One region of the Nesterenkonia sp. YGD6 genome, then DNA from elsewhere that is predicted to be linked to it. Evidence: riboswitches for the same ligand, from Rfam matches in the RefSeq annotation. Region 1 holds a riboswitch; each other region holds the start of a gene.

The links. Region 1 has a riboswitch for S-adenosylmethionine ahead of LTI14_RS12655 (acyl-CoA dehydrogenase family protein). Riboswitches for the same ligand answer to the same signal wherever they lie in the genome.
Region 2: it holds a riboswitch for S-adenosylmethionine, as region 1 does, so the genes downstream of both, LTI14_RS02575 (O-acetylhomoserine aminocarboxypropyltransferase/cysteine synthase family protein) here and LTI14_RS12655 (acyl-CoA dehydrogenase family protein) in region 1, are expected to answer to the same signal.
Region 3: it holds a riboswitch for S-adenosylmethionine, as region 1 does, so the genes downstream of both, LTI14_RS05030 (OsmC family protein) here and LTI14_RS12655 (acyl-CoA dehydrogenase family protein) in region 1, are expected to answer to the same signal.
Region 4: it holds a riboswitch for S-adenosylmethionine, as region 1 does, so the genes downstream of both, LTI14_RS03515 (methionine ABC transporter ATP-binding protein) here and LTI14_RS12655 (acyl-CoA dehydrogenase family protein) in region 1, are expected to answer to the same signal.

What each region holds. Positions count from the first base shown of each region.
Region 1 covers NZ_JAJOYY010000009.1:55,021-62,025, forward strand. Annotated here, with positions in the region: gene acs (acetate--CoA ligase) at 1-1,479, opposite strand, end outside; gene LTI14_RS12650 (flavin reductase family protein) at 1,624-2,154, opposite strand; SAM riboswitch class I at 2,163-2,249, opposite strand; SAM riboswitch class I at 2,511-2,597, shown strand; gene LTI14_RS12655 (acyl-CoA dehydrogenase family protein) at 2,603-3,904, shown strand; gene LTI14_RS12660 (acyl-CoA dehydrogenase family protein) at 4,023-5,333, shown strand; gene LTI14_RS12665 (NtaA/DmoA family FMN-dependent monooxygenase) at 5,348-6,793, shown strand; gene LTI14_RS12670 (ABC transporter substrate-binding protein) at 6,917-7,005, shown strand, end outside.
Region 2 covers NZ_JAJOYY010000001.1:572,601-579,605, reverse strand. Annotated here, with positions in the region: gene LTI14_RS02585 (FAD-binding oxidoreductase) at 1-1,497, opposite strand, end outside; gene LTI14_RS02590 (FAD/NAD(P)-binding protein) at 1-23, shown strand, start outside; gene LTI14_RS02580 (linear amide C-N hydrolase) at 1,591-2,574, shown strand; SAM riboswitch class IV at 2,667-2,799, shown strand; gene LTI14_RS02575 (O-acetylhomoserine aminocarboxypropyltransferase/cysteine synthase family protein) at 2,931-4,343, shown strand; gene metX (homoserine O-acetyltransferase MetX) at 4,359-5,489, shown strand; gene LTI14_RS02565 (SGNH/GDSL hydrolase family protein) at 5,519-6,409, opposite strand; gene LTI14_RS02560 (alpha/beta hydrolase) at 6,505-7,005, shown strand, end outside.
Region 3 covers NZ_JAJOYY010000002.1:355,059-362,063, reverse strand. Annotated here, with positions in the region: gene LTI14_RS05040 (hypothetical protein) at 1-265, shown strand, start outside; gene LTI14_RS05035 (sodium:solute symporter family protein) at 318-1,967, opposite strand; gene LTI14_RS05030 (OsmC family protein) at 1,964-2,617, opposite strand; SAM riboswitch class I at 2,630-2,725, opposite strand; gene LTI14_RS05025 (hypothetical protein) at 2,894-3,049, opposite strand; gene tgt (tRNA guanosine(34) transglycosylase Tgt) at 3,458-4,753, opposite strand; gene LTI14_RS05015 (YeiH family protein) at 4,841-5,947, shown strand; gene LTI14_RS05010 (Rv2578c family radical SAM protein) at 6,052-7,005, shown strand, end outside.
Region 4 covers NZ_JAJOYY010000001.1:776,683-783,687, forward strand. Annotated here, with positions in the region: gene LTI14_RS03490 (LLM class flavin-dependent oxidoreductase) at 1-49, opposite strand, end outside; gene LTI14_RS03495 (acyl-CoA dehydrogenase family protein) at 46-1,266, opposite strand; gene LTI14_RS03500 (MetQ/NlpA family ABC transporter substrate-binding protein) at 1,263-2,165, opposite strand; gene LTI14_RS03505 (MetQ/NlpA family ABC transporter substrate-binding protein) at 2,162-3,034, opposite strand; gene LTI14_RS03510 (methionine ABC transporter permease) at 3,242-3,910, opposite strand; gene LTI14_RS03515 (methionine ABC transporter ATP-binding protein) at 3,910-4,824, opposite strand; SAM riboswitch class I at 4,832-4,931, opposite strand; SAM riboswitch class I at 5,053-5,165, shown strand; gene LTI14_RS03520 (ABC transporter ATP-binding protein) at 5,175-6,062, shown strand; gene LTI14_RS03525 (aliphatic sulfonate ABC transporter substrate-binding protein) at 6,286-7,005, shown strand, end outside.

The DNA.
Region 1 (7,005 bases):
GAAGTACCGCTCCGGGTTGCCCCAGACGGTCCTGGCCATCGAGGGGCCGGTGTGGGTGAGCACGATGTTGCCCTGCGTGCCCGCGGGCACCTGCTGGCCGGCCTCATCGACGACGGCGGCGCCCCAGCCGGGAAGTGCACGGGTCGCGGCCCCGGGCTTGAGCCCTGGGTGCGTCGACCGGGCGTCCTCGGGCCGCGGGGAGAGCACCGTGGACCCGGATTCGGACTGCCACCAGGTGTCCACCATGGGAAGCGCCGGTCGGCCGGCGTCGTCGGTGGTGTCGCGGCCGATCTCGCGGCGGATCCAGTGCCAGGCCTCGGGGTTGACCGCCTCGCCCACGGTCCCGGCGAGCCGGATCGAGGAGAGGTCATACTGCGCCGGAACACCGTCGGGGAACCAGCCCATCAGGGAACGCACCAGCGTGGGGGCGGTGTAGTAGGTGGTGACCTGGTGGCGTTCGATGATCTCGAAGTGGCGGCCCTCATGCGGAGTGTTCGGCGTGCCCTCGAAGATCACCTGGGTGGCGCCGGCGGCCAGCGGGCCGTAGATCTCATAGGTGTGCGCGGTGACCCAGGCCAGGTCGGCGGTGCACCAGTGGACGTCCTGGGTGCGCCGCTCCGGGTCAGGGTGGGCGAAGAGCCGCAGGTAGGTGTACAGGGCCCCGGTGAGGTAGCCGCCGGTGGTGTGGACGAGTCCCTTGGGCTTGCCGGTGGTCCCGGAGGTGTACATGATGAACAGCTCGGTCTCGGCGTCGAAGAACTCCGGGGTGTGCTCGGGGGAGGCGGTCTCGACCACCTCGTGCCACCAGAGGTCCCGCGCCGGCGTCCATGCCACGGGGGAGTCTGTGCGGTTGATCACCAGGACGTGTTCGAGGTTGCCGCCGTGCTCGGCGGTGGCCTCGGCGACGGCGGCATCAGCGTTGGCCTTCACCGGCACGGCCCTGCCGCGGCGGAACTGACCATCGGTGGTGACCAGCAGCTTCGCCCCGGTGTCCTCGACACGGAACTTCAGCGCCTCGGCGGAGAATCCGCCGAAGACCAGCGAGTGCACCGCGCCGACCCGGGCGCAGGCCAGCGTGATCACGATGGTCTCCACCAGCACCGGAAGGTAGATCACCACGCGGTCCCCGCGGGTGATGCCCATGCTGGTCAGCGCGTTCGCCGCCTGGTTGACCCGACGGCCCAGCTCGGCGTAGCTGACGTCCTCGCGGTCTCCGGGCTCGCCTTCGAAGTGCAGCGCGATCTTCTCCCCGCGTCCCGCGGCGACGTGGCGGTCCACGCAGTTCACCGCGGCGTTGAGCGTCCCGCCCTCATACCAGCCGATCTTCGGGCCGCGCTGGGTGACCGGGTTCGGCGGGGTCCAGGAGTGGGTGGTCTCCCACGGGGTCGACCAGTCCAACAGGGTGGCCGCCGCGGACCAGAATGCCATGCGCTGGTCCTCGTCCTGCGGGTCCGTCCAGGCGTGCACGTCGGCGCTCAACGGATGCGAGGGCACGATCGCGGAGCGCTGGTCCTTGCACGAGGGTGTTGTTTCGGGGGTGTCGCGGTGCGTCGAGTCTTCGGGAGTGGCCGCGGCTGCGGGCACGGTGGATCGAGGGTGGATGCTCAACAAGGGTCCTTCGGGTCAGCTCAGGGTGGTCAGGGTCTTGAACTCGTGCTGGTGGAAGACCAGCCCAGGAGCGCCCTCGGTGAAGCCCAGGTCCAGGATCTCCAGCACGATGATGTCGTGGTCCCCGGCGCGGACCCGGTCGTAGATCCGGGTGCGCAGCCACATCGGGACCCCATCGAGCAGCAGCGCCGAGCCGTGGAGCTGGTAGTCCACCCCGGTGAATCGGTTGGCGCGGTCCTTGGACGCGATCTGCCTGCACAGCCCGTTCTGATCGCGGCCGAGCACCGAGATGCCCAGTTCGCCGCCGCTGCGCTCAAGCTTCGGCCAGGTGGAGGAATCGTGCTGCACCGCCAGGGTGACCAGGGGTGGCTCCAGCGAGACGCCCACCGTGAAGGTGGATGCGATGATCGCCTCAGGTGTCCCATCGACCTCCGCGCCGACGGCGACGACGCCCTGCGGAAACTGTGCCAGGGCGTGGCGCAGCGCAAAGGAGTCCACACGGGACGCGGCGGTGGGGTTCTCAAGGGTGCGAGCAGGAACAGACATGCAGATCAACTCCATCGGTCCTGGCGTTAGCACCCGGCGAATCCGGGTTGCTGCGGCGTCTCTGAGCCAGATCTCTCAGCCGCTCGGGATGGTGACACCTCAACGCTACGCGTCGTCTCGCCGACCAGCAAGAATTGTTCGCACTGTGAGACGCCATGTGACATTCCCAGCGTGGGTCGGCACCGAATGCGTTCATGATTCGCCAGATGAACAAACTAGGGCGCACTGCGGATTTGCAGGGTAGAAGTTCAGGGATATCGATCGCTCGGCTCTGCAATGACCCGCGGCAGAGTTCAGACATGTGGCGTCATGCGAACTTGACGAATGAGCCCCCACACCCTCTATATTTAGCGTCATCACCATCCAGAGCGACCGAGGGATCTGGCCCGAAGACGTCGCAGCAACCCGGACATGCCGGGTGCTACCGCCAGAATCGATGGAGGAAAGAATGAACATTCAGCTGCCTGTGCCCCAGAATCTGCGCGACGCCATTGAGCGTGTCGGCCTCTCCGCGCTCGACCGAGAGCGCAGCCGTGAGCTCGCCCGCGATGAGGTCACGGACCTCGTGGCAGGTGGCATCGGACGGCTTCGCGTGCCGGAGCCGGCTGGTGGATACGGCTTGGACTGGGTGCAGACCACCGAGGTCCTCCTGGAGCTCGCCGCCCAGGACAGCAACATCCCGCAGGTGCTGCGCGGCCACTTCGCGGTCCAGGAGGATCTGCTGTGGCGCTGCGACGCCCGAACTGACCCCGCCCCTGACTCCGCGCCTGACGCCGGGCCCGATGCCCGGCGCGTCGTGCAGCGCTGGCTCGCCAGGTTGGCCGCAGGGGAGCTGGTCGGCAACGCCTGGACCGAACCGGGCAAGGGCGGCTTCCACCAGTCCGGCACCGTGGTCAGCCAGACCGACGACGGGCCCAGGGTCACAGGGGTGAAGTACTACACCACCGGTGCGATCTTCGCGGACTGGCTCGACGTCACCGCCCGGGACGCCGCGGGCAATGAGCTCGCCGTGCTGGTGCGCCGGGACCAGCCCGGAGTGCAGATCGACGACGACTGGGACGGCTTCGGACAGCGCACCACCGGCTCCGGCACCGCGCGGCTGACCGACGCCGTGGTGGAGGAGTCGGAGCTGCGCGGACTGACCGATCGCTTCCCGTACCAGACTGCGCTCTACCAGCACTTCCTGCTGATCGTGCTCGCCGGCGTCGTCGAGGCCGCGGCACGGGACGCCGCAACGCTGCTGCATGAGCGCTCGAGGACCTTCTCCCACGCCAACACCCGCACCCCACGCACCGATCCGCAGCTGCTCCAGGCCGTCGGAGAGGTGGATGCCGTGGCGGCGCTGGCGCGTGCGCAGGTCCTCGCCACCGCCGCCAGCCTCGATGCCGCCTTCGCCGCACGAAGCAGCACCCAGGATGCCCAGATCGAGGCAGCCAACGCCGTGGAGCTCGCCACTGGCCGCGCGCAGGTGGCGCTGCACCGCCCCGTGCTGGAGGCGGTCACCCGGATCTTCGACGTCCTCGGTGCCTCCGGGGTGAGCCAGTCCCGCAGCCTGGACCGGCACTGGCGCAACGCGCGCACTGTCACCAGCCACAACCCCTGGGTCTATAAGGCCCGGATCGCCGGGGACCACCGGGTCAACGGCACCGAGCCGGTCCGGCTGTGGAGCGTCGGCGAGCCGGGCCTCGCGAATGAGTCTGCCGCGGCCAGTCCGCCAGATGCACCGGTCAGCGCCGCGCCGAGCGCCTGAGAACTCACCCGCATCTCTTTCACACGCACGTCATAGGCCCATTGCACTCGCCTGACGGCGTCCCTGTGCCCAGCCGCACCACGTCCGTACCCTGACTCGCACCCTCGGAGATCAAGACATGACACACCCCGCAGACACCGCCACATCAGCTCCAGCCACATCACCCCACACGACGACGTCCAGAACCCCGGCGTCGGACCCGGCAGTGCCGCGGGTTTCAGCAACCCGCACTCATTGGACCCGCGGAGCCGACGGCGCGGAGCTCGCGCACTGGAGCGCGATCGCCACTCAAGTTGCAGAGACCCTCGCCCAGGACGCCGTGGAGCGGGACCGAGCCAACGAGACCCCGTATCGCGAGGCCCGGCTGCTCAAGGCCTCCGGGCTGGTGACCCTGCTGATCCCCGAGGAGTTCGGCGGGGGAGGCGGGCACTGGGCCACGGCGTTGGAGGCCGTGCGCATCCTGGCCCGGGCCGATGCATCCATCGCCCAGCTGCTGGCCTACCACTACATCAACGAGGCCAACATCGTCTTCGCGCTGCCGGATCCGAGCGGCCGCGAACGTTGGTTCCGCGCGAGCGCCCAGGGTCAATGGATCTGGGGCGACTCGGTGAACCCGACGGACCCTGACCTCATGCTGATCCCCACCGAGACCGGCTACGTGCTCAACGGGCGCAAGCGGTACTCCACGGGCTCCGCCGTCGGCGATGTGCTGCTGGTCAATGCTCGTATCTCAGCTGGCCCCGGCGAGGGACGCATCCTCGCCTTCGTCCTGGAGAACGGCCGGGAAGGCGTGACATACATCGATGACTGGGACTTCCTCGGCCAGCGGCTCTCCTCCTCGAACACGGTCACGTATTCCGATGTGGCGGTGAACCAGGACGACGTGCTGGGCCTGCTCTCAGACGAGCCCTACTCGTCCCTGGTGACCCCGGGGATCCAGCTCGCCTTCGGCAACCTCTATCTCGGCATCGCCGAGGGTGCGCTTGCGAAGGGACGTGAGCTGATCAACGCCAGGCCGAACGCCTGGTTCCTCTCCAGCGCCGAGAAGTACCGGCATGACCCGTTCGTGCAGCGACTGGTCGGGGAGCTCAAGGCGCACACCGCCGGTGTGGCCGCGCTCGCCGAGAAGGTCAACCGACGCTTCGAGGACGTGCTGGCCCTCGGGAACGCCGTGACCGCACAGCTGCGCGGAGAACTCGCCATCGAGATCGCGGAGCTGAAGGTGATCTCCTCCGAGGTCACCACCCGGCTGGCCCACCAGATCTTCGAGGCCACGGGCACGTCCTCCACCGCGTCGAAGCACGGCTTCGACCTGTACTGGCGCAATATCCGCACCCACTCGCTCCATGACCCCGTGGACTACAAGAAGCTCGAAGTCGGCGCGCACTTCCTCAACGGCGAGTTCCAGCCGATCTCCCTCTACACGTGAACCGGAGTCCCACCATGGCCCGCAAGCCGCTCATCCTCTCAGCCTTCCTGATGAACACCACCAGCCACATCATCGGGGGCGCCTGGCGCCGCGACGACGCCGAACAACACCGGTTCAACGAGCTCAGCCACTGGACCTCCCTGGTCAAGAAGCTGGAGGACGCTGGCTTCGACATCGCGTTCTTCGCCGACGTCGTGGGCCTCTATGGCGACCACGAGGGCGGGTGGGCCTCGCATGTTCGCCGCGGGCTTCAGGTCCCCTCCAACGATCCGCTGATCCTGCTCTCCGCCCTGGCCGCGGTCACCGACCGGATCGGTCTGGCGCTGACCTCCTCGGTGATCCAGGCCCATCCGTTCACCTTCGCTCGTCAGCTCTCCACCCTCGATCACCTCTCCGGGGGACGGGTCGGCTGGAACGTGGTGACCAGCGCGCAGGAGAATGCACACCGCAACTACGACGCGGCAGGGCTCGCCGCCCACGAGGACCGATACGCCTGGGCCGAGGAGTATCTCGACGTCTGCTACAAGCTGTGGGAAGGGTCCTGGGGCGACGACGCGCTGATCCAGGACAAGACCGCCGAGCACGAGCGAGGCCGCGGACTCCACGCCGATCCCGCCCTGGTGGCCAAGATTCACCACGCGGGGCGGCGCTACACGGTGGAAGGCCCCCACCTGGTCTCACCCTCCCCGCAGCGCACCCCGTTCCTGTTCCAGGCCGGCTCCTCGGACCGCGGCCGCGATGTGGCCGCCCAGCATGCGGAAGCGACCTTCTCGATGGCGCCGCGCCGGGACATCGCCGCCGCCCACGCCCAGGACGTGAAACAGCGGACTCGCCGCTTCGGCCGGACGCCCGAGGACCTGAGCTTCATCCAGGGGCTCTCCTTCGTGGTGGGCTCCACCGAAGCAGAGGCGGCGGCCAAGGCCGCCGCACTGGATGAGTCGATCGATGATCACGCGCTCATCGCGCACACCGCCGGAAGCCTCGGCGTGGATGTGGGCCACCTGCCCATGGACGCTCCGCTGCAGGAGCTCGAGCACACCGAGCAGGCGCAGGGCCACCTCGAGGAGATCAAGAAGATGGCGCCGAACGGGCGGGTCACCCTGCGGGACCTTGCCCGGTTCCGGGCCCAGTCCACCCGCGTGGTCGGCACCCCCGAGCAGATCGCCGATGAGCTCGCCGCCTGGCAGGACGCCGGGATCGATGGGATCAACGTCATCAACTCCACCATCCCCGGCAGCTATGACGAGTTCATCGACCACATCCTGCCGGAGCTGCGCGACCGCGGACTCGCCCGACGGCCCGAGGAGATCGGCGCGGCCGGCAGCACCCTGCGCGGCGCACTCACCGGCTCCGACCGGATTCCACCCACCCACCCCGCCGCCGGATATCGCGGAGCCTTCAGCGGCTACAGCGCCGAAGCCACCGAGGTTCCCAAGGAGGCCTTCCTCAGCTCGCGCTGAGCGGCGACCTGCATTCACTGACCGCGATACTCCAGCACTGCAAGCACCCAGCTCATCCGCATCCCCGTCACCTCCCTCCGGCAGCCGCGGACCCGACTGCCGAACAGAACAGGACCACAGCCAATGCGTCACAACCGTTCACCCCTCCAGGCCCGCCGTCCCACCGCTCCCGTCGCGGGCCGTGACTCGCGCCGCGGGGTCCTTCCGCTGGC
Region 2 (7,005 bases), on a different contig from region 1:
CAGGATCGCCCGCCCAGGATTGAGCCGGCGCTCCGGATCGAACACGTCCTTGATCCGGCGCTGCAGCGCGATCACCTCGGCGGACTGCTCCCAGTCCAGCCAGCGCAGCTTATAGGTGCCGATCCCGTGCTCCCCGGTGATGGTCCCGCCCATCTCCAGTGCCAGCCGGACCGAACCGTCCAGGGCAGCATGCAGCCGCGAGACGGCCGAGGTCGGGAGGCCGCCCTCGGTGGCGTCGATCGTCACGGGGGCGGCCTCGGGCTGTGCGGGGGAGGCCGCGTCGTCGTCGGGTCTTGTCTCGGTGCCGGTGCCGGTGCCGGTGTCGGGGCCGAGCTCTGAGCTGGGGACGCTGAAGGTGGGGTGCAGGTTGCCGTCCCCGGCGTGCGCGACCACCTTGAGCTGGACCTGGTGCTCCTCGGCGAGGTCTTCGATGGCGCGGATGTAGTCCACCAGCCGCGACCGCGGGACCGCGACGTCTTCGCCCACGCGCACCTCGTTGACGATCCCGTCGCCGCGGGCGTGCCGGCGCAGCTCGATCAGCCGCTCGGACTCGGTGGAGCCGGGGTCGCTGACCAGGGCGCCGAGTGCTCGCAGCACCTCACGGATGATCTCGGCCTCGATGGCAGCACCGTGGCCGTCGGTCTGGATCAGCAGCAGCGTGTCTCCGCGCTGGGCCAGGTCCGAGCCCTGCGCCTCATCCAGGGCGAGCATGGTGCGGCGATCCAGCAGCTCCGTGATCGCCGGCTGCACCCGGGCCCTGCCGATGTCCAGGACCCCTTGGGCGGCGGTGGTCAGCTCGTCGAAGAACGCGGCGATGGTCTCGGTGTGCGCACTCAGGTGGCGCAGCCGCACGGTGACCCCGACGACGATGCCGAGGGTCCCCTCGGAGCCGACGAACAGGCTGGTCAGGTCATAGCCGGCGACGCCCTTGAAGGTGGCCTGTCCGGTGTGGATCAGCGTGCCGTCGGCGAGCACCACGTCCAGGGCAAGCACCGAATCACGGGTCACCCCGTACTTCGCACAGCGCAGCCCGCCGGCGTTGGTGGCGACATTGCCGCCGATGGTGGAGGTGCGGTAGCTCGCCGGATCCGGGGCGTACATCAGCCCGTGTTCCGCGGCGGCGGCGTTGAGGTCGGCGTTGATCACGCCCGGTTCGACGACGGCGACCTCATCCTCGGGTCGCATCGCCAGGATCTGGTTCATCCGGGTCAGGTTCAGCACCACCGAACCCTCGGTGGAGTTCGCCCCGCCGGAGACGGAAGTCCCAGCCCCGCGGGTGATCAGCGCGAAGCCATGCTCGCAGGAGAGTCGCACCAGCAGTTGGACGTCCTGCGTCGATTCAGCAAAGACCACGGCGAGCGGCGGGTGCACCTGCCAATGCTCCAGCGGCCCCTGGTCGACCGCGTGGGCGTCGAGCTCCGCGGCGTCGGTGGTCAAGGTGCCCGGCGTGAAGGCGCTGCGCAGGGCTGTCAGGACGTCATTGTCGGAGGCACTCATGAAAGGTGAGTCTAGGTCAGGGTTGACCTCCGGATATGGCCTCCGACACACTGAGGCCCAGTTGGAGCCCAGGTTCGGTGAGAGGCCAGTCTGATGTGCACACGTGTGGTCTACCTGGGCGAGCAGGATCGTGTGCTGACGGCCCGTTCCATGGACTGGAACGCCGACCTGGGGACGAATCTGTGGGTCTTCCCCCGGGGGCTGCCGCGCGAGGGAGGAGCCGGGTCGGAGTCGCTGACCTGGACGTCCCGCTATGGCAGCGTGATCGCCTCCGGCTATGACATCTCGACCACCGATGGGATGAACGAGCGGGGGCTGGTCGCCAATGCCCTGTGGCTGGTCGAGTCGCGCTACCCGGGGCTCGACGATGCCCGGCCGAAGCTCTCCCTCGGCGCCTGGGCCCAGTACGTGCTGGACAGCTTCGCGACCGTGACGGAGGCGGTCGAATCACTCGCCCGTGAAGACTTCGCCGTGGTCACCGCCGGCGTGCCAGGGCAGCCGCGCCAGGCGACCATGCACCTGTCGATCTCGGATGCCTCCGGGGACAGCGCCATCTGTGAGTACCTGGACGGGACGCTGCAGATACACCACGACCGCACCCACCAGGTCATGACCAATTCACCGCCCTTCGCTCAACAGCTGGCGATCGACACCTACTGGCGCGGCATCGGCGGTACCGTCATGCTCCCGGGCACCAATCGCGCCGCCGACCGCTATGTCCGGGCAAGCTTCTACATCAACGCGGTGCCGCAGGTGGAAGACCGCACCATCGCGACCGCGTCGGTGTTCGGGGTGATCCGCAACGCGTCGGTCCCCTATGGGATCAGCACTCCGGGGCAGCCGAACATCTCCTCGACCCAGTGGCGCACCGTGGCGGACCACAAGGACCGTCGCTACTTCTTCGACTCCGCGCTGCGGCCCAGCGTCATCTGGGTGTCCCTGGACCGACTCGACCTGCGAGAAGGCTCAGGTGTCCGCCGCATGGATCTTGCTGATGGCCCGCCCGACGGCCACGCCGGCGACGTCAGTGATCTCTTCGAGCCCGCGGAGCCGTTCGCGTTCCTCGGGCCGGAGTGACTCGCGGCAGGGTGGCCGAACATGACGAACTGCGAACCCGACCCCTGGCCCGCACTTGCAAGGAAGCATTCCGCGATGCAGACTTGGTCCTAGGTCAAGAGTGCCAGCGCAAAACCCCGGTTTGCTGGCCGGCAACCCTCCAGTTCGCGGTGGGGTGCCCCGGGTGACGACCTGGCTGAAACAGTCAGTGAAGCAATTCACCGACTCACTCAGCAAGCGCGGGCCACACACCAGTGCGGGCCCAACATCCCAGTCCTCAGGACAGGGCCGTACAGGATTCAGCGCCGGAAGCTCGACCACCGGCAGCGACGTTCACATCCGGCCCGGTTCCTGGGCCGCATTGAACGGAGAATCCTTTGAGCAACGAGAACACCTGGCAGTTCGAGACCCAGCAGATCCATGCCGGAGTCGCCCCCGACCCGGTCACCGGAGCACGGGCGCTGCCGATCCAGCAGACCACCTCCTTCGTCTTCCCGGACACCGCCGCCGCCGCGCGCCGCTTCGGACTCGAGGAGATCGCCCCGATCTACTCGCGCATCGGCAACCCCACCGTCCAGGCGGTGGAGGATAAGATCGCCGCCCTCGAAGGCGGAGTCGGGGCGCTCGCCGTCGGCTCCGGACAGGCTGCCACCACGCTGGCGCTGCTGAACATCGCTTCGGCCGGCAGCCACATCGTCGCCTCACCCACCCTCTACGGCGGCACACAGAACCTCTTCAAGCACACCCTGCCGAAGTTCGGCATCGAGGTCTCCTTCGTGGAGGACCCCGATGACCTGGAATCCTGGCGCGCCGCCACCCGGGAGAACACGGTCGCCTTCTTCGGCGAATCCGTGGCGAACCCGCGCGGGGACGTGCTGGACATCGAAGGCGTCGCCTCGGTGGCGCATGAGTTCGGGGCACCGCTGATCATCGACTCCACGCTGACCACCCCATACCTGATCAAGCCGATCGACTTCGGCGCCGACGTCGTCGTGCACTCGGCCACCAAATTCCTCGGCGGCCACGGCACGGCCATCGCCGGGGTGATCGTGGACTCCGGGCGCTTCGACTACTTCGCCCACCCGGAGCGCTTCCCCGGCTTCTCCACCCCGGACGAGAGCTACCACGGGCTGGTCTTCGGCCGGGATCTCGGCGCCGACGGGATCTTCGGGGTCAACCTCTCCTTCATCCTCAAGGCCCGGGTCCAGCTGCTGCGCGACCTCGGTCCGGCACTGTCCCCGCACAACGCCTTCGAGATCAACCTGGGGCTGGAGACCCTCTCGCTGCGGATCGAACGCCATGTCGAGAACGCGCAGAAGGTCGCCGAGTACCTGGAGGCCCATGACGCCGTGCGACGGGTCTACTACTCCGGTCTGCCCTCGAGCCCCTGCTTCGAGCGCGCTCAGAAGTACCTGCCCCGCGGATCCGGGGCGGTGCTGTCCTTCGAGCTCGCCGGAGGAGCAGCCCACGACGCTTCAGGTCAGGCCCGGGCGGGCCAGGCCTTCGTGGACGCGCTGGAGCTGCACTCGCTGGTGGCCAATGTCGGCGACGTCCGCTCCCTGGTGATCCACCCCGCCTCGACCACGCACAGCCAGCTCAGCGACGCCGAGCAGCGCGCCGCCGGAGTCAAGCCCGGACTGGTCCGGCTCTCGGTGGGCCTGGAGCATATCGACGACATCATCGCCGATCTGGACCAGGGCTTCGAGAAGGCCGCCCAGGGCGCTGTGAACGCGGCAGCGGAGGCCGGCGCGGACAATGTGACGAAGCAAGAAACCGCAGCGGCGGTCTGAGGTTAGGGTGATCAGGTGCTGAATGACTTTGGGAACAGGCCCGCCGGTGCGTTGAAGACCGCTGAGGTCGGCGCGTACACCTTCGAGGCCGGCGGGCGGCTGCCCGAAGTCACCCTCGCCTACGAGACCTGGGGCACGCTGAACGAGGACGGCAGCAACGCCGTCCTGGTCGCCCACGCCCTCACCGGTGACTCCCACGTCGCCGCCACCGCGGCGGATGCCTCCATCGGATGGTGGGAAGGGCTGCTCGGACCGGGCCGCCCGATCGACACCGAGCGCTGGTTCGTGATCGCCCCGGCCATGGTGGGTGGCTGCTACGGCTCCACCGGACCCGCCTCCCTGGATCCCGAGGGGAAGCCCTACGGCTCCCGATTCCCCTTCGTGACCATTCGCGACTCCGTGCATCTCGAAGCCCGGCTGGCTCATGCCCTGGGCATTCGGAAGTTCCACACGGTGATCGGCGGATCCATGGGAGGCGCCCGGGCGCTGGAATGGGCCGTGACCTACCCGGAGATGGTCGAAGGCGTGGCCGTCTTCGCCTGCGGAGCGGCCTCCACCGCGGAGCAGATCGCCTTCGGCCAGGCCCAGGTGCTGGCTGTGGAGAACGATCCCCATTTCGCCGGCGGCGACTATTACGGCGGCCCGGCGCCGCAGGCCGGGCTGGGACTGGCGCGCCGGATCGCGCACATCACCTACCGCGCGGAGTACGAGCTGGCGGTGCGCTTCGGCCGCTCCGCCCAGGGCATGGAAGACCCCGTCGGCTGGTCCCAGCGCAGGCGCGGGCGCTACCAGGTGGAGTCCTACCTGGACCACCAGGCCGAGAAGCTGCTCCAGCGCTTCGACCCCAACGCCTACATCGTCCTCGCCGAGGCCTTGATGAGCCACGACGTCGGCCGCGGACGCGGGGGAGTGGACCAGGCGCTCGCCGGGGTCACCGCGGCGCCATTCTTGGCGGCCGTGACCACGGACCGGCTGTACTTCCCGAAACAGTCCCAGGAGATCGCCGACGCGATCCCCGGGGACCATCAGGTGCACATGATCGACTCTCCGATCGGCCACGACGGATTCCTCACCAGCGCGGAGCAGCTCGGCGACGCCATGCGGGAGACTCTCCAGCTGGGGAGCCGCGCGCCCCTGCGCCTCTGAACCTCCGGCGGCTCTGAACCTCCGGCGGCTCAGGCGTCGTCGACGCCGCCACCCGGGGGCATGGACCCGCCGAAGAGCGGCTCGAAGGTCGGTCGCTTCGCGTAGATCCCATCCCCGGAGGACCTCCCGCGGAGCCGCCGGACCACCCAGGGGAAGAGGTGGTGGCGCGCCCAGACGGCGTCATCCACCCGGGCCGCACGCCAGCTCCGCACCGGAACCGGGCGCGGCTCCGAGGGCTTGAGATCGTGCTCGACGTTCATCGTCTCCAACACCATGCGGGCGATCGTGTGGTGGCCCAGCGCGGAGAAGTGCAGCCGGTCGTCGTCCCACATCTCCGGGCGGGTCAGCTCGCGCAGGGACCACATATCGGCGACCACGGCGTCATGCCGGGCCGCGATGGTGCGCACGTTCTCGTTGAAGATCGCCACCTTCCCGCGGATCGAGCCGACCACCGGGGTCTCGCGCACATCGGGGCCGTTGAACAGCACGATGGTGGCCCCAGTGGTGGTCAGGATCTGCACCAGGGTGTCCAGGATCCGGGCGGTCTCATCGGGGTCCCCGCCGGGCCGGATCACGTCATTGCCGCCGGCGCACAGGGTGATCAGGTCCGGGCGCAGCTCCAGGGCCGGGGCGAGCTGTTCGTCTCGGATCTGACCGATGAGCTTTCCGCGCACCGCCAGGTTGGCGTAGGAGAACTTGGGAGAACCTTCCACGGCGGCGGCACCGAGGGCCAGCTCCTCAGCCACTCGGTCCGCCCAGCCGCGGTGGTAGCCCGGTCGGGTCTGATCGGGATCCCCGATGCCTTCGGTGAAGGAGTCCCCCAGGGCCACGTAGCGGGTCCAGGGGTGCCGCGGAGTCTCAGCGATCTCGGCGTCGGCGGGCAGGTCTGGTGTTTCGAGGGTCTCATCAGTTTCGTTCACCCGGACATTGTCGCTGACCACCCCCTCTTCATGCATCCACCCATGGGCTGATTAGAGTGGGTCAGTCACCCTTCCCGTCACGCAAAGGTCATTTCATGTCTGCCTCACCGCACGTCGCCTGGTCCCGCGAACCCGAGGACCGCGCCGGCACCCCGCTGGTGGTGCTGCTCCACGGCTACGGCTCCCACGAGCAGGACCTGATGGGACTGGTCCCCGGGCTGCCCGCCGGCTTCACCTATGCCTCCGTGCGCGCGCCGGTGAAGATGGAGGTCGGCGGCTACACCTGGTTCGACCTGGATGTCGAGCGGCTGGCCTATTCGTCATCGGCCGCACGCGAGGCGGTGGAGGATCTCTGGGAGTGGATCGCCGCGGTCAAGGACCAGCACAGCTCGGTGAGCCTGCTCGGATTCTCCATGGGGATGGCGGTCGCCACCTCGCTGCTGCGCAGCCGGCCTGAGGAGTTCGCCACCGTCGTCGGGCTCTCCGGCTTCGCCGTGGACCCCACCCGAGGAGAGGGGATCGAGGACTACTTCGACGACGAGGCGCTGGCCTCCGCGAAGGTGCCGTTCTTCTGGGGCCGCGACCAGGATGATCCG
Region 3 (7,005 bases), on a different contig from region 1:
CGCCGCGCTGGGGGCATGGGTCGCTCTCGTCGGCGGGCGTGACTCTTTCGGCGGTGTCGCGCTCCAGGGAGAGCCCGGCACCTCCTCCACCGACCGCTGGCGCTACTGGCGCGCCGGGCTGGTCGACGGCTCCCGGGTCGCGGTGACCATCTCGGGGAAGTCCGCAGGGAAGTCCTCGCTCGGCGTCGGACACACCAGGCTGCGCTCGCCCGAGGAGGCCGAACACTGGAAGGTGATCTGGCGGGAGCTGCTGGGCCAGCTCTAGGTGTGACTTCCCCTGACGGGTCGAACGGCAGCAGGCATTGGTGTCGCGAGAATTACAGTGGCGAGGTGTTCTGCGCGGTCACTGGTTCGGTCCGGGAGCCCCACAGCTGGGTCTTCGTGTGGGTCGCCGTCGGAGACTCGGCGAGGAGGACCGCAGCGGCGAAGACACCAAGAGTGATGAGGAAGAGTGCCAGTCCCATCAAACCGTAGCTGTTGAGCCATGCTGAGATGTTCATGCTCAGGACCGCGGCGAGACCCGTGACCAGAAGAACGAGTCCGCCGTTTCTGCGCCGCGCTGCATGAAGGGTCAGTCGCCAGCTGCCCTGGATCAGCGTGACTAGAACGATGCCTGCGAGATTGGCGATCATGGCGACCCAGACCGGATGGGTTCCGAGGAAGAAGTCCGTGGCACTGAACCCCGAGAGCGCGTACCAGCCGAGTCCCGCGCTGAATCCGGCGAGTAGTGCGGTCAGCGCCGCGGAGCGGGTGGCGAGCGGCCAGAAGAACGCCGCGAGAACCGGAGCGAAGGTGGCGCCGTTGCGCAGAGTCCATGCCATCACATTCCACCAGGCTGACTCCTCGGCGCGCAGGAGACTGAAGATCACCATCAGGACAGTGAGCCCCACCAGCGCGATCCGCGTGTAGCGCACCAGCTCCACCTGGGTCGCTCGGGGACGAAGCGCGCTCCCGAGGTCCCGGCCCAGCGAGGTGGCTCCAGAGAACTGGCAGGGTCCCGCCCAGCCCAGGGCGCATGCCCAGAGTCCCACGAAGAATACGGCCGCAGCCCAAGCAGGAAGGGAACCGGCGATGTACTCGGCGATGCCCACCAGGGGCAGCGATGCATCCGGGACCACAATCGAGGCGGCGACGCCGACGACGATTCCGAGAAGGATCAGGGGCATGCCGATGATCGCCGCGAGGAAGAGCCCCTTCTGGCCGTCTTCCGGGCTCCGCGCCGACATCGACATCTGAAAGGCGGCCTGAGCCAGGGGAACATTGACGATGAAGGTGCCGAACCAGGCAACGATCAGCGATATGCCGGCGTTCGAGACATCGAACATCTGTGGCTGCTCCTCAGCCAAGGTCTCGAGACCGCTGGGCCCGGGTGAGACCAGGAACGCCCAGATGCCCACGATGAACATCACGAAGATCATCAGGACATTCATGGTCTGGGAGAATGCCACGGAGCGCATGCCGCCGAAGGTCAGGAAGGCGAGCAGGATGATCGCTGTCAGAGCGATGCACTGCCACAGTGGGATCTCCGTGACCGCGAAGAGGGCGGACGCGAAGGCGATGCTGGTGGCCACTGAATACATCGGAAACGTCAGACCGGTGATCACAGAACTGATGGCCTGGGCTCCGCGGCCGAATCGGTCCCCGATGATGCCGGTGACCGTCACCACGAGCTTCTCTCGCAGGGGCTTGACCAGAAGGAGCGCGATCAGCAAGATCTGCACCGTTTCGGCCACGCCGTACCAGACCGCCGACACGCCTGTTCGGTAGCTCAGCTCGACGATCGCGATGTAGGAGGATCCTGAGAACAGTCCCGTGATGCAGAACGCGACGGTCCAAGGGCTGAAACTGCGACCGCTGACGAAGAATCCTCCGCGTCCCGAGCGGCCCACAGCGATGCGGCTTCCGAGTATGAGCCAGGCGGTGTATGCGAGTGCCAGGCCGATCGTCCAGAGTCCGACCGTCGTCACGAGCCCATCTCCACGAGATCTGGGGTGGCATCGGCGTTGAGGACCTCGAAGATCAAGTCCCCGTGGCTGGCGTCCCCGTCCACCTCGTAGCCCCAGGCGCGATTCGCCAGAGCTTCGGCGAGGCCATGGGAGTTCTTGTGCACGAATGCCCACGCGACTTCCAGGTCGATGTGCGCGTCGCGCAAGAGATTGATCGCGGGGCAGATGTGTTCGGCCCACTGGGCGAAGTCTGTCAGGACAGAGGAGTCCTGTTCGCTGGTCTCTACGACCAGCTGCAACCGGTACACGTAGAAATAGGGTTGCACATCTGCTTGCCCAGCCAACCCGCGAGTGTCCTGACGTGCCAGCGTGTATGTGGAGATGTCGGTGAGTGGCAGGGCCCGCCGATGGGCCAGCTGTTCGACCGCGACGGCGATGCAGCTGCTGACACCGCCGATCAGGTACTCCATCGGCGCGGGGCCCTGATCGCTGCCACCGCGCACCACAGGCTGGTCAGAGACGAAGCTGAAGTCCCGGACGGTGAGTTCGGTCCGTACTGGGCCCGACCACGTGCCAGCGACCCGCAGAGTCTTCGAAGAGGTGCGCAGGGGTGCCTCGGTGTACCTCGGATTCAGTCTGTTCTCTTGTGCGCTTGAAGCCGCTTTGGGCATGGAACATCTCACCTTTCATCGTTCCCAGCGGTAGCACCTGCTCACCCTGAAGGGGTGGGGTTGCTGCGACGTCGTTGAGCTAGGTCTCTCAGTCGCTCTGGATGATTCGTTGTCTGCTGAAACCTAGAGCGTCCGGCAGAAAGATGCAAACCCTAGAAAGCAGGGCGACCTGGAGCGCCCGCCACATCAGTCGTAGTTCCCGCCCGTCCTGCCAGAGTCACCCCACCGGCCCCACCGGCCCCACCGGCCCCACCGGCCCGACCGGGCGTCGAAGACTCAGAACAGGTCCGGCATCTCCTCGCGGAGCTTGGCGTCCAGCAGCTGCGCCAGCGATTCGATGCGGTGGTTCGAGAGACGGCTCTTGTCCCAGTACGCGGTGATCTTGCCGATCACCGCCGGGCAGGTCTCCTCGGAGCAGAGATGCTCGGTCATGTCCAGGGTGTGGAGTCCGGCCGGCTCCGCGCCAGGGGGAGTGCATCACTGCGCTGAGTGTGGATCTGGTGGATGGCACAGCTGCTCACGCTGGCACCGACTGGCAGCACCGGTGCCGCTCCGGCTGAGGGCACTTGTGGCGCGAGGCGCGATCGGACATGTTTCACCTGCCGCTCCAGCCGCCGGCGGGTCAGCACCGAGAGGGGCCAGAGACGCTGGAAGAGAGCCTCTTCTCCGGACCGCACGCCCCGGATCGCGCCGGGGATTCGCGCAGAATGCGCAACTCGTCTTCACGGTTGCGACTGTTCTCTCAGCAGTCATCGGTTGACCAAGGACAGGTTCTTGCGAATCTTGAGAAATGACCTTCGGAGGAGGTGGACCTCCACGGTCCGACCTGAGGTCATCCGGCTACGGCGTGGACCCAGCCTGATAGCGGCCCAGGGTGGCGTCGCGGAACTCGTAGAACCGGCCCTGTTCGATGCTGGCCCGGATGTCATCGACCATCTTGATCGTGTAGTGCTCGTTATGGATGGTGCACAGCGTGTTGTAGAGCATCTCCTTGGCCTTGAAGAGGTGATGCAGGTAGGCCCGGGTGTAGTTCTGACAGGTGTAGCAGGTGCACTCCTCATCGATGGGGGAGAAGTCGCGCTTGAAGCGAGCCTGCGGGATGTTGTAGCGACCATCGGGGTGATAGACCCGTCCGGTCCGCGCCACTCGAGAGGGGGAGACGCAGTCGAAGGTGTCTGCCCCGTTCTCGATGGCGGTGAAGAAGTCTTCGGGCTCGGAGATCCCCAGCAGGTGGCGCGGCTTGTTCTCCGGGAGCTCCTCGGCCATCCAGCTCACGATCACCCCGAGGTTCTCCTTGTCCAGGGCGCCGCCGATTCCGAAGCCGTCGAAGCTCTGCCCCTCGATCTCCATGGAGCCCAGATCCTTCGCGGCCTTGCGCCGCAGATCCTCGTACTGGGCACCCTGGAGCACCCCGAAGAGTGCCTGGTAGGGGCGGTGGCTGCGCTCGGCGGTGAGGCTGCGGTGCGCGGAGAGGCAGCGCTCGGCCCAGAGCCGGGTGCGCTCCAGGGAGGTCTCCTGGTAGTCGCGGGTGTTGAACAGCGTGGTCAGCTCGTCGAAGGCGAAGATGATGTCCGCGCCGATCTCGTGCTGCAGCTTCATCGAGATCTCCGGGGTGAACCGGTGGGTGGTGCCGTCGATATGGGACTTGAAGGTCACGCCGTCGTCGTCCACCAGGGCAAGGCGCACCTTCTTCGGGGCGACGGCCGCGTCATCGGGGACCACCGAGGCGTCCATGGTGATGACCTTCTTGAACCCCGCGCCCAGACTCATGACCTGGAATCCGCCGGAGTCGGTGAAGGTGGGCAGCGGCCAGTTCATGAACCGGCCCAGCCCGCCCGCGGCGTCGATCACATCGGTGCCCGGCTGCAGATTCAGGTGATACGCATTGGCCAGGGCGGCCTGGGCGCCGATCTCGAGCATCTCCTCGGGGCGCACGGTCTTGATCGTGGCCTTGGTGGCCACCGGGATGAAGGCCGGGGTCTTGATGTCCCCGTGGGGAGTGCGGATGGTGCCGGTGCGGCCCAGCGCCCCCTCGATCCGGGCCTCGACCTCGAAGCTGAAGGCCTCGCGGCCCGCCTGCGGGTGCGGCGCTGACTCCTGCGGCCTTGCATCCTGCTGTGCGGCCCCCGGCTTCATCGACTCATGCGGAGCGGCGGTCGGGGTCTCGGTGTTCAGCTGATTCGGCACCCGCTCAGTCTAGGCCAGTGGTCCTATGCTTATCCGGTGCCTCCACTAACCGCCCTGACCTCCAACCTGACCTCGCGGCTGACCCGGCTCTGGTGCCAGACCGCGGAGATCCTCCCCGGCGCGGCGCTGGCTCTCATCTTCGCGATCGCCGCGCACCGGCTGATCGCCGAGCAGATTCCGGTGATCTCCGGGCTGCTGGTCGCAGTCCTTGCCGGCATCGCGCTGCGCAGCCTGGGCTGGGTGCCGTTCTGGGCCGAGCGTGGTCTCGGCTGGGCGGCGAAGAAGCTGCTCCGGGTGGGCATCGTGCTGCTCGGCCTCCAGCTGGCGCTGGGTGACCTGCTCGGCCTGGGGTGGGCGGTCCTCGCGGTCGTCGTGCTCACCGTGGGGGTGACCTTCTTCGGGATGCTCGCCCTCGGGCGGCTGCTGGGCGCACCGAAGGGGATGACCACGCTGCTGGCCGCCGGCACCGCGATCTGCGGGGCCTCAGCCGTGGCGGCAGCCGCCGCGGCGATCGACCGAGGCGACGGCAAGGACGACGACGGTGCCCCGGTCCAGGCGGCCGCTGCGGCCGCCGTCGCGGTGGTCACCCTCTACGGCACCCTGGCGCTGCTCGCGCTGCCGGCGCTGGGAACCCTGCTCGGCCTCGGCGAGGAACAGATGGGCGTCTGGATCGGCGCCAGCATCCATGAGGTCGGACAGGTGGTCGCCGCCGGCGGAGTGGTCGGGGCGGTGGCGCTGGCCACCGCGACCCTGGTCAAGCTCGCCCGGGTGGTGCTCCTGGCGCCAGTGATCGCCGGCATCAGCCTTGCCGGGCGTCGCCGCCGGGCGGTCGGAGCTGCGCAGGGAGCCGGGGAGGGCGTCGAGGAGGGCGCTGGATCGCGGCCGCCGCTGATCCCGCTCTTCGTGCTGGGCTTCCTGGTGATGATGGTGCTGCGCTCGGTCACCGATCTGCCCGAGTCCACCCTGGACTTCTCCGCGGACGTGACCACGATGCTGCTGACCACCGCGATGGTCGGCGTCGGCGCCTCGGTGGACCTGCGTCGCCTGCTGCGCCAGGGAGGACCCGCGCTGCTGCTCGGTGCCGGCGGCACGGTGCTTGCGGTGGGAACCGGGCTGGGCGGGGTCCTGCTGCTGGTGAGCTGAGGCTGGTGCCCCGGGCCCAGTCAGGTGTCCGGGAGTTTCAGCTCGCCGGGCTTCGAGGGCGAGTCCATCTCGACAGGCATTCGAAAGTATGTTCGAATAACCGTATGAGGTGGCAGGGACAGGCAGTGCAGGAGGGTGAGGGTGCGGCCCTCATCCCGCTCAAGGGACTCCTGCGCTCGGTGCGCACCCCGGAGTTCGAAGGCGTGACCTTCCACGAGGTGGCGGCGAAGACCGCGCTCAACAAGGTGCCTGGCCAGTCGAACATGCCCTTCTCCTGGACCGTGAACCCCACCCGCGGATGTCTGCATCAGTGCGTGTATTGCCTGAGCCCCGAGACGCTGATCCTGATGGCCGACGGGCGGCAGAAGCTGCTGCGTGAGGTCAGGGTGGGCGACGTCGTCGTCGGCACCGAGCTCGACGGCAGGAATCGCCGGTTGGTCCGCTCGGAGGTCTCAGCGAAATGGGGGACCGAGAAGCCCGCATTCCGCATCACGCTTCGCGATGGCACTCAGATCGTGGCCAGCGGCGACCATCGCTTCCTGGCAGAGCGCGGGTGGAAGTACGTGGCTCGCCCGGAGGGTGGGTCACCGCGCCCATGTCTGACGGAGCACGACCGGCTCATGGGATTCGGACTCGGAATGTCTCCTGAGCTGGATTCCGAGGCGGAGGAATCCCCTCTCGAAGCGAGCGTGCTGGGAGGTGCGGTCGGGACCACCGAGGCTCTGCGCATCACCGGCATCGAAGCGCTCGGTCGCAGCGAGCCGCTGATCGACATCACCACCAGCACCGGGGACTTCATCGCGAACGGTGTGGTCAGCCACAACTGCTTCGCGCGGAAGACGCACGAGTACCTGGACCTGGACGCGGGCAGGGACTTTGATACGCAGATCATCGTGAAGACCAATGTCGCCGAGGTGCTTCGGGCCGAACTGAATCGGCCGTCCTGGAAGCGCGAGCACGTGGCGCTGGGGACCAACACCGACCCCTATCAGCGCGCGGAGGGTCGCTACCAGCTGATGCCCGGGATCATCAGGGCGCTCGCGGATTCTGGGACGCCC
Region 4 (7,005 bases), on a different contig from region 1:
ACTGATGCACCGGGACCAGCATGTCGAAGGCGTTGAAATGGATGGTCATGGTTTCTCCTTGGCCTCGCCGATCGCGTTGAGCCCCTGGGGCAGGGTGCCGTTGATCTCATGGTCGCCCAGTGAGCGGGCGCGAAAGACGACCGGGTTGTGGGTGGCGATGGTCTGCGCATTGCGCCAATGCCGGTCCAGCGCCTTGGTGCGCAGCGTGGCGGAGGCGCCCACGGTCTGGAACAGCTCCGAGGTCACCGCCAGGACCAGCTCCGGCACACTGATCTGGGCCTTCTCCACGGCGATCTCCGCATCATGGATCTGAACCGGTGGTTCGCCATGAAACTCGGGGCCGCCGGTGCCGGCCTGCAGGCCCGCTGCCAGTGCCCGGTCCAGGGTGCGGGCCGCCTGCAGCACGGCGGCCTCGGCCACGAAGGCCTTCGAGGACATCTTCCCGACCACCTGCTGGATCAGCGGATCCTGGCTGAAGGCCTGTCCGGCGGTGGAGGTGTTGAAGGTGCGGGTGCGCCGGGCCAGGGTGGACGTGGCATCTGCCAGGGCCGCCTTCGCGATTCCTGCTTGGACGGCGAGCAGGTAGAGCTGGAAGAACGCCGCCTCATGGACGGACTCGTGATCGCCCGGGCTGCGTCCGAGCACCGCGAGGTCCTCCACCGCCACGGAGTCCAGCCGCGTGGTGCCGGTGCCGGTGAGCTTCTGCCCGAAGCCGTCCCAATCATCGAGCAGGGTCACCCCGGCGGCGTCTGTGGGCACCACAGCGAAGCGTCGCCCCTCCCCTTCCTGGGCCTGAGAAGCTGAGACGCGGGTGTAGGTCGAGAAGATCGTGCCGGTGGAGTAGCACTTCTCCCCCGTGAGCAGCGCCGCGCCATGCTCGTCGCGGTCCAATCGGGTGCTCAGGCTGCCCAGCGCGTTGCCGCCCTTCTCCGTGGAGGCATTGCCCACCGTGCCGCCCTTCAGCACCCGGGCGTACCAGAGCTCGCGCACCGGCGCAGGTTGGAAGCGCAGCGACTCGACGAACCCGAAATGCCCGCGGTAGAGGTGGGCGATGTTGGAATCTGCCTCGGCGAGCGCGATCACCTCGGCGATGAGCCCCTCGATGCTGAGCTCCTCGCCGCCGAACTCGGTCGGCACGCGCAGCGCGCCGAAGCCGACGTCGTCGAGCCAGCCGACCTGCTCGAAGGGCAGGATCCGCTCCAGCTCACGCTGTACGGCGCCTTCTCGGATGCGGGTCAGGAGCTCTTCAGGGATGGTGCGGCTCATGCGTCGTTCACCTGTTTCCATGCGGCGTCGATGTCTCGGTCGAAGGCGGGGTTGAGCAGACCGTCGAGGTACTCGCCGTACCACTCACGCACCTCCGCGGAGTGGTAGGCGGACTTGAGCGCCTCGAAGCGCTCGGGCTGTTCCTCGCGGAAGCCCGGGCGCGCGCAGACCGCGAGCGCGAAGGGCAGCGCCTCCTCGGCCGATTCCATGATCAGCACCTCGTCGGGGAGCACATCGATCTCGGCCAGCAGCCGGGCGAAGCCGAAGACGGCGTCGACATCCGCGTAGATCTGCCCCACCGACTGCTGGTCCACCTCGATGAACTGCAGGTCCTTGGGGTTGGCGGTGATGTCCCGGACGCTCAGCGCGGCGACAGGCTTGGACTCATCGATCTCGATCAGACCTCCGCGGGCGAGCAGCCGGATCCCGCGCCCGTTGTTCGCGGTGTCCACCGGCAGCGCGATCTGGGCGCCGTCCGGGAGCTCCTCCAGCGAGTCGTGCTGCGCGGAGTAGATCCCCGAGGGCTGCTCGAACATGAAGAAGATCGGCTCGATGTCGAGGTCGTTGTCCGCGTTGAACTGGCGCAGATAGCTGATGTTCTGGAAGAAGTTGACGTCGTATTCGCCGTTGCTCACCGCGTGGTTGGGTTGGATGATGTCGGTGACGTAGGTGGCGTTGAACTCCCAGCCATCGGCCTCCAGGATGCGCTGGGCGATGCGGGTCGGCTCCTGGAAGGGGGCGTTCTCGGTGACCACCAGGCGCAGGCTGCGGTCGGCGCCGGCCCCGCCGGCGAGGCCGCATCCCGAGGTGAGGCTCCCGACGCCGAGCAGAGCGGCCATGCCCAGTGAACCGCTCAATACTCGACGCCGGGAGAGCGTGGGGGCGCTGGATGTGCTCATGCGCTGAAGTCCGCCCAGATCTCTTCGGCGTTGTCGATAGTGATGAAGTCCTCGAAGTCGATGACCCCGCCCTGGTACTCCTCGAACCACTGTTCGACCTCTTCGGACTGGAAGGCGTCCTGAAGCGCCTGGGCCTGTTCATCGGTGACCCCGTCCGGTCCGACGGCGACCACGCAGGTGAACGGGGTGCGCACCTCTTCGCGTCCGTCCTCGATGCTGAGCGTGGTCTCCTCGAGGTCCAGGTCGGCCTCGGCGATCAGCCGGACGAAGGCGAAGCCGGCGTCGACGTCGGGCAGCACCTGCGCAGCTGACTGCTGGTCGGTCTCCACGAACTTGAAGTCCCGGGGGTTCTCCGTGATGTCGTTCTGGGTCAGTTCGATGATCGAGACGGACTCGTCGATCTCGATCAGGCCCTCATCGGCGAGCAGCTGCAGCGCCCGGCCGTTGTTCGAGGGATCCACCGGCAGGTTGATCTCGGCCCCGTCGGGCAGCTCCTCGAGGGAGTCGTATTCCAGTGAGAACAGCCCGGCGGGGGCGTAGTACACCGAGAACAGCGGCTCGACCTGCGTGTCGTTGGACTGGTTGAAGTTGTTCAGATAGGCCAGGTGCTGGAAGTAGTTGCCCTCGAACTCGCCCTGGTTGACCACCTGGTTGGGCTGGACGATATCGGTCATATAGGTGATGTCCAGCTCGTAGCCCTGCTCCGCGAGCAGCTCGGCGGCGATCTCGGCGGGCTCTTGGAAGGGCGCGGATTCGGTGACCACGATGCTGATGGTGGAATCATCCTCCACCAGCCCGCAGCCGGTCAGGCTCAGGGCTGCGGCGGAGAGGACTGCGCCGGTGAGGATCGCGGGGCGTAGAGCGTTCATGGGTTTGGGCTGCTTTCTCTGGCTGGGCGACATGCGCCCAGAGGGTGTGCGGGAATGACCAGGGCGCGGCGTCGGACGCCAGCCCTGGCAGCGGAGCGAGGTGATGCGGGGTGGTGTTGCCGTTCCGCGGATGCGCGGGTCAGGCGAAGATCCTGCTCAGACGGTGATCTCGGTCAGGCGAGGATCTCGGTCATGCGGTGATCGCGGTCAGGCGGTGACGCGCCGGTCCGAGGCCCGGGCGAGCCGGGTGCCGGCGAACTGCACCAGAGTCACCAGCAGCACCATCAGTACGATGGCGGCGATCATGGTGGGGGTCTCATAGCGGTAGTAGCCGTAGCGGATCGCCAGGTCACCGATGCCCCCGCCGCCGACCAGCCCTGACATCGCCGAATAGGAGATGAAGCTGACCGTGGTGATGGTGATGGAGCCGATCAGTCCGGGCTTGGCGTCGACGAGCAGCACGTTGCGGATGATCTGCCCGCGCGTGGCGCCCATCGCCCGGGACGCCTCCACCGCACCGGAGCCCAGCTGGGTGATGTTCTGCTCCACCAGGCGGGCGAAGTAGGGGATGGCGTTGATCGTCAGCGGGACAATCACCGCGGCGGTGCCCACCGAGGTGCCGACCACGAACCGGGTGAACGGGATGATGGCGATGAGCAGGATCAGGAACGGGAAGGACCGGATCATGTTCACCACCCCGGAGACGATCGCATGAGACCGTGGCCGCGGCGCCAGTCCGTCGGGGGCGTGGACGAAGAGCCAGATCCCCAGCGGGGTGCCCAGCAGGACCGCCACCGGGATGGCGACCCCGATCATCGCGAAGGTCTCCAGCATGGCCTGGTTGATCTCGGGAAGCCGCTCGATGACGAGGTCCATCAGCGCACACCCCCTGCCGAGCCGGCCAGGGCGGCGTGCTCTGACCGGCGCGTCTGACCCTGATCCTGAGACTCCGCGTGCTGCGGGGAGCGTCGCGTGGACTGACCCGACTTCTGCTCGCCGGACTCCGACCCATGCGCGGCCGGGCCGCTGCGGTCCAGCCGTATCCCATCGCTGAGCAGGTACTTTCCGATCGAGGTCCGCGGATTGAACCCTTCTCGGCGGAGCTCGCTCGCCGGGAACTCCTCGACGACCCGCCCATCCTCCATCACCGCGACGTTGTCGGCGAGAGCCTTGATGACTTCCATCTCGTGGGTCACGATCACCACGGTGATGCCGAATTCACGGTTCACATCCGCGAGGTACTGCAGCACGGTGGCAGTGGTGAAGGGGTCCAGCGCAGAGGTCGGCTCATCGCAGAGCAGCACCTCAGGCTTGGTCGCCAGTGCCCGAGCGATCGCCACGCGCTGCTTCTGACCACCCGAGAGCTGAGCCGGATACACGGAGGCCTTGTCGGTGATGTCCACGATCTCCAGCGCCTCGGCCGCCCGCCGCAGACGTTCACGGCGGTCCATGACCCCGGCGAACTTCAGCGACAGCTCGACGTTCTGGGCGACGCTGAGGTTGTTGACCAGGTTGAATCCCTGGAAGATCATGCCGATCTGGTGCCGGGCCCGGCGCAGCGCCGCATCGTCCAAGCCGGTCAGCTCGGTGCCGGCGACGCTGACCTGGCCCGAGGTGGGGCGCTCGAGCAGATTGATGTTGCGCAGCAGCGTGGACTTGCCGGCGCCGGAGAACCCGATGATGCCTTGGATGCTGCCGCGCGGCACCTCGAGGCTGACGTCATCGACCGCGGTCAGCGGCTCGTGGCCGCGGGCGGCAAAGGTCGTCGAGACATGGGACAGGGAAATCAAGGGGCATACTCCATCGGTCCTGGCGTTAGCACCCGGCGGAGGCCGTGAAGCCCTCCGGGTTGCTGCGACGTCTTCGAGCCAGATCTCTCGGTCGCTCTGGATGGTTGAGTGCCTTCACTGTAATGGTGAGCGTGGGCAGAAAGTCAAGTCGCGATATGTGTTGCGTTTTGTCTCATTTGCTGAACGCGACATTGATCGGATTCCCCGCCTGGGCGTAGTCTGATCCGCGTACCATCCCGAGCGGCCGAGAGATCTGGCTCGTCGACGCCGCAGCAACCCAGGGAGGGGCACCTTTGCAAGGGTGTCTTTTCGCCGGGTGCTACCGCCAGGATCGATGGGAGTATCCTCTGATGATTTCGCCTGCCTCCACCCTGACCGACTACACCGCAACAACCGCTGCCGGCCCTGCCGAGCCCTCAGACGCCACCTCCGTGGCTGCCGCCAAGCCCGACAGCCGGCAGCAGTACACGTCACTCGATGTCCAGCTCTCCGGCGTCGGCCGCGCCTTCGGATCGCGCACCGTGCTGCGCGACGTCAGCCTGCAGATCGCTCCCGGTGAGGTGCTCGCGATCCTGGGTTCCTCCGGCTGCGGCAAGTCCACGCTGCTGCGCGCCGTCGGTGGTCTCGACACCGGCAGCACCGGCGAGATCCTGATCAACGGTTCCCCGGTGCAGCGCTACGACGAGCGCACCGCGGTCGGATTCCAGGAGCCGCGACTGCTGCCCTGGCGCTCGATCCACAAGAACGTCAGCCTGGGGCTGCCGCGCAGCCTGTCCAAGGCCGAGGGGCGTGAACGCGTGGACGAGCTCCTGGAGCTGGTCGGTCTGCACGACCGCGCGTCGCTGCGACCCCGGGAGATCTCCGGAGGCATGGCGCAGCGCGCGTCGCTCGCCCGGGCACTGGCTCGCCGCCCCGGCGTGCTGCTGCTCGACGAGCCCTTCGGCGCCCTGGACGCGCTCACCCGGCTGAAGATGCAGGACCTGCTGCTGGATCTGCATGCGCAGACCGGCACCACGGTGCTGCTCGTCACCCACGACGTGGATGAGGCGCTGCAGCTGGCAGACCGCGTGCTGCTCCTCGGGCAGGACCCGGCGGACCCCGATCCCGCCGAAGGTGCCACGATCGCCCGACTGCTGAGCGTGCCCGGGCGACGTCCGCGAGATCGCGCCTCCGCGGAGCTTGCCGCTCTGCGCGGGGAGCTCTTCTCCGGCCTCGGCGTCGACTCGCACAGCCACTGACTCGTCCCGGCAGCTGATCGGGCCGACTCCGCTCGTCCTGACCTGACCAGCGGGGCTCCGCCGACGCGGTCCCCGCACTGCCGGATCACCACCTCCGGGGCCCATTCCCTGCCTGACCCCACATGCCGCACATGCCAGGAGCCTTCTGCCGCTTCTGCCTGACACGCACGACCATGAACCTCGAACACGATGTCCATCCTTGAAGAATCGAAAGGCCCTCCCCATGCCCAGCACCTCCGCTTCCCGCTCCCCGCGCTCCCGCCGCACCTCCGTCAAAGCTGTCTCCGCAGCCGCCGCCGTCGCGCTGCTCGCCACCGCCTGCGGCGGTGATGGCGGCGAGGACGAGCAGCTGGAGACGCTGAACATCGACTTCGCCACGTACAACCCGCTGAGCCTGATCATCCTGGAGAACGGCTGGCTGGAGGAAGAGCTCGAAGAGCTCGACGTCGACGTGCAGTGGGTGCAGTCCCAGGGCTCGAACCGCGCGAACGAGAACCTGCGCGCGGGCAACATCCACGTGGGCTCCACCGCCGGCTCGGCCGCGCTGCTGAACCGCGCCGTCGGCGCCGACACCCACACGATCATGATCGAGAACCAGCCCGAGTGGTCCGCTCTGGTCACCCAGGAAGGCTCCGACATCGAATCCGTGGAGGATCTCGAGGGAGCTTCGATCGCCGCCACCCTGGCCACCGACCCCTACTTCTTCATGGCGCGCGCGCTGCAGGAGGCCGGGCTGAGCGTGGACGACGTCGAGGTCCAGGCGCTGCAGCACGCCGACGGCCGCCAGGCGCTGGAGAACGGCGACGTCGACGCCTGGGCCGGACTGGATCCGATCATGGCCGGCGCCGAGGCCGAGGGCGCGGAGCTGCTCTACCGCAACGTGGACTTCAACACCTACTCGGTCATCAACGCCACCGGGGACTTCGTGGAGAACCACCCCGAT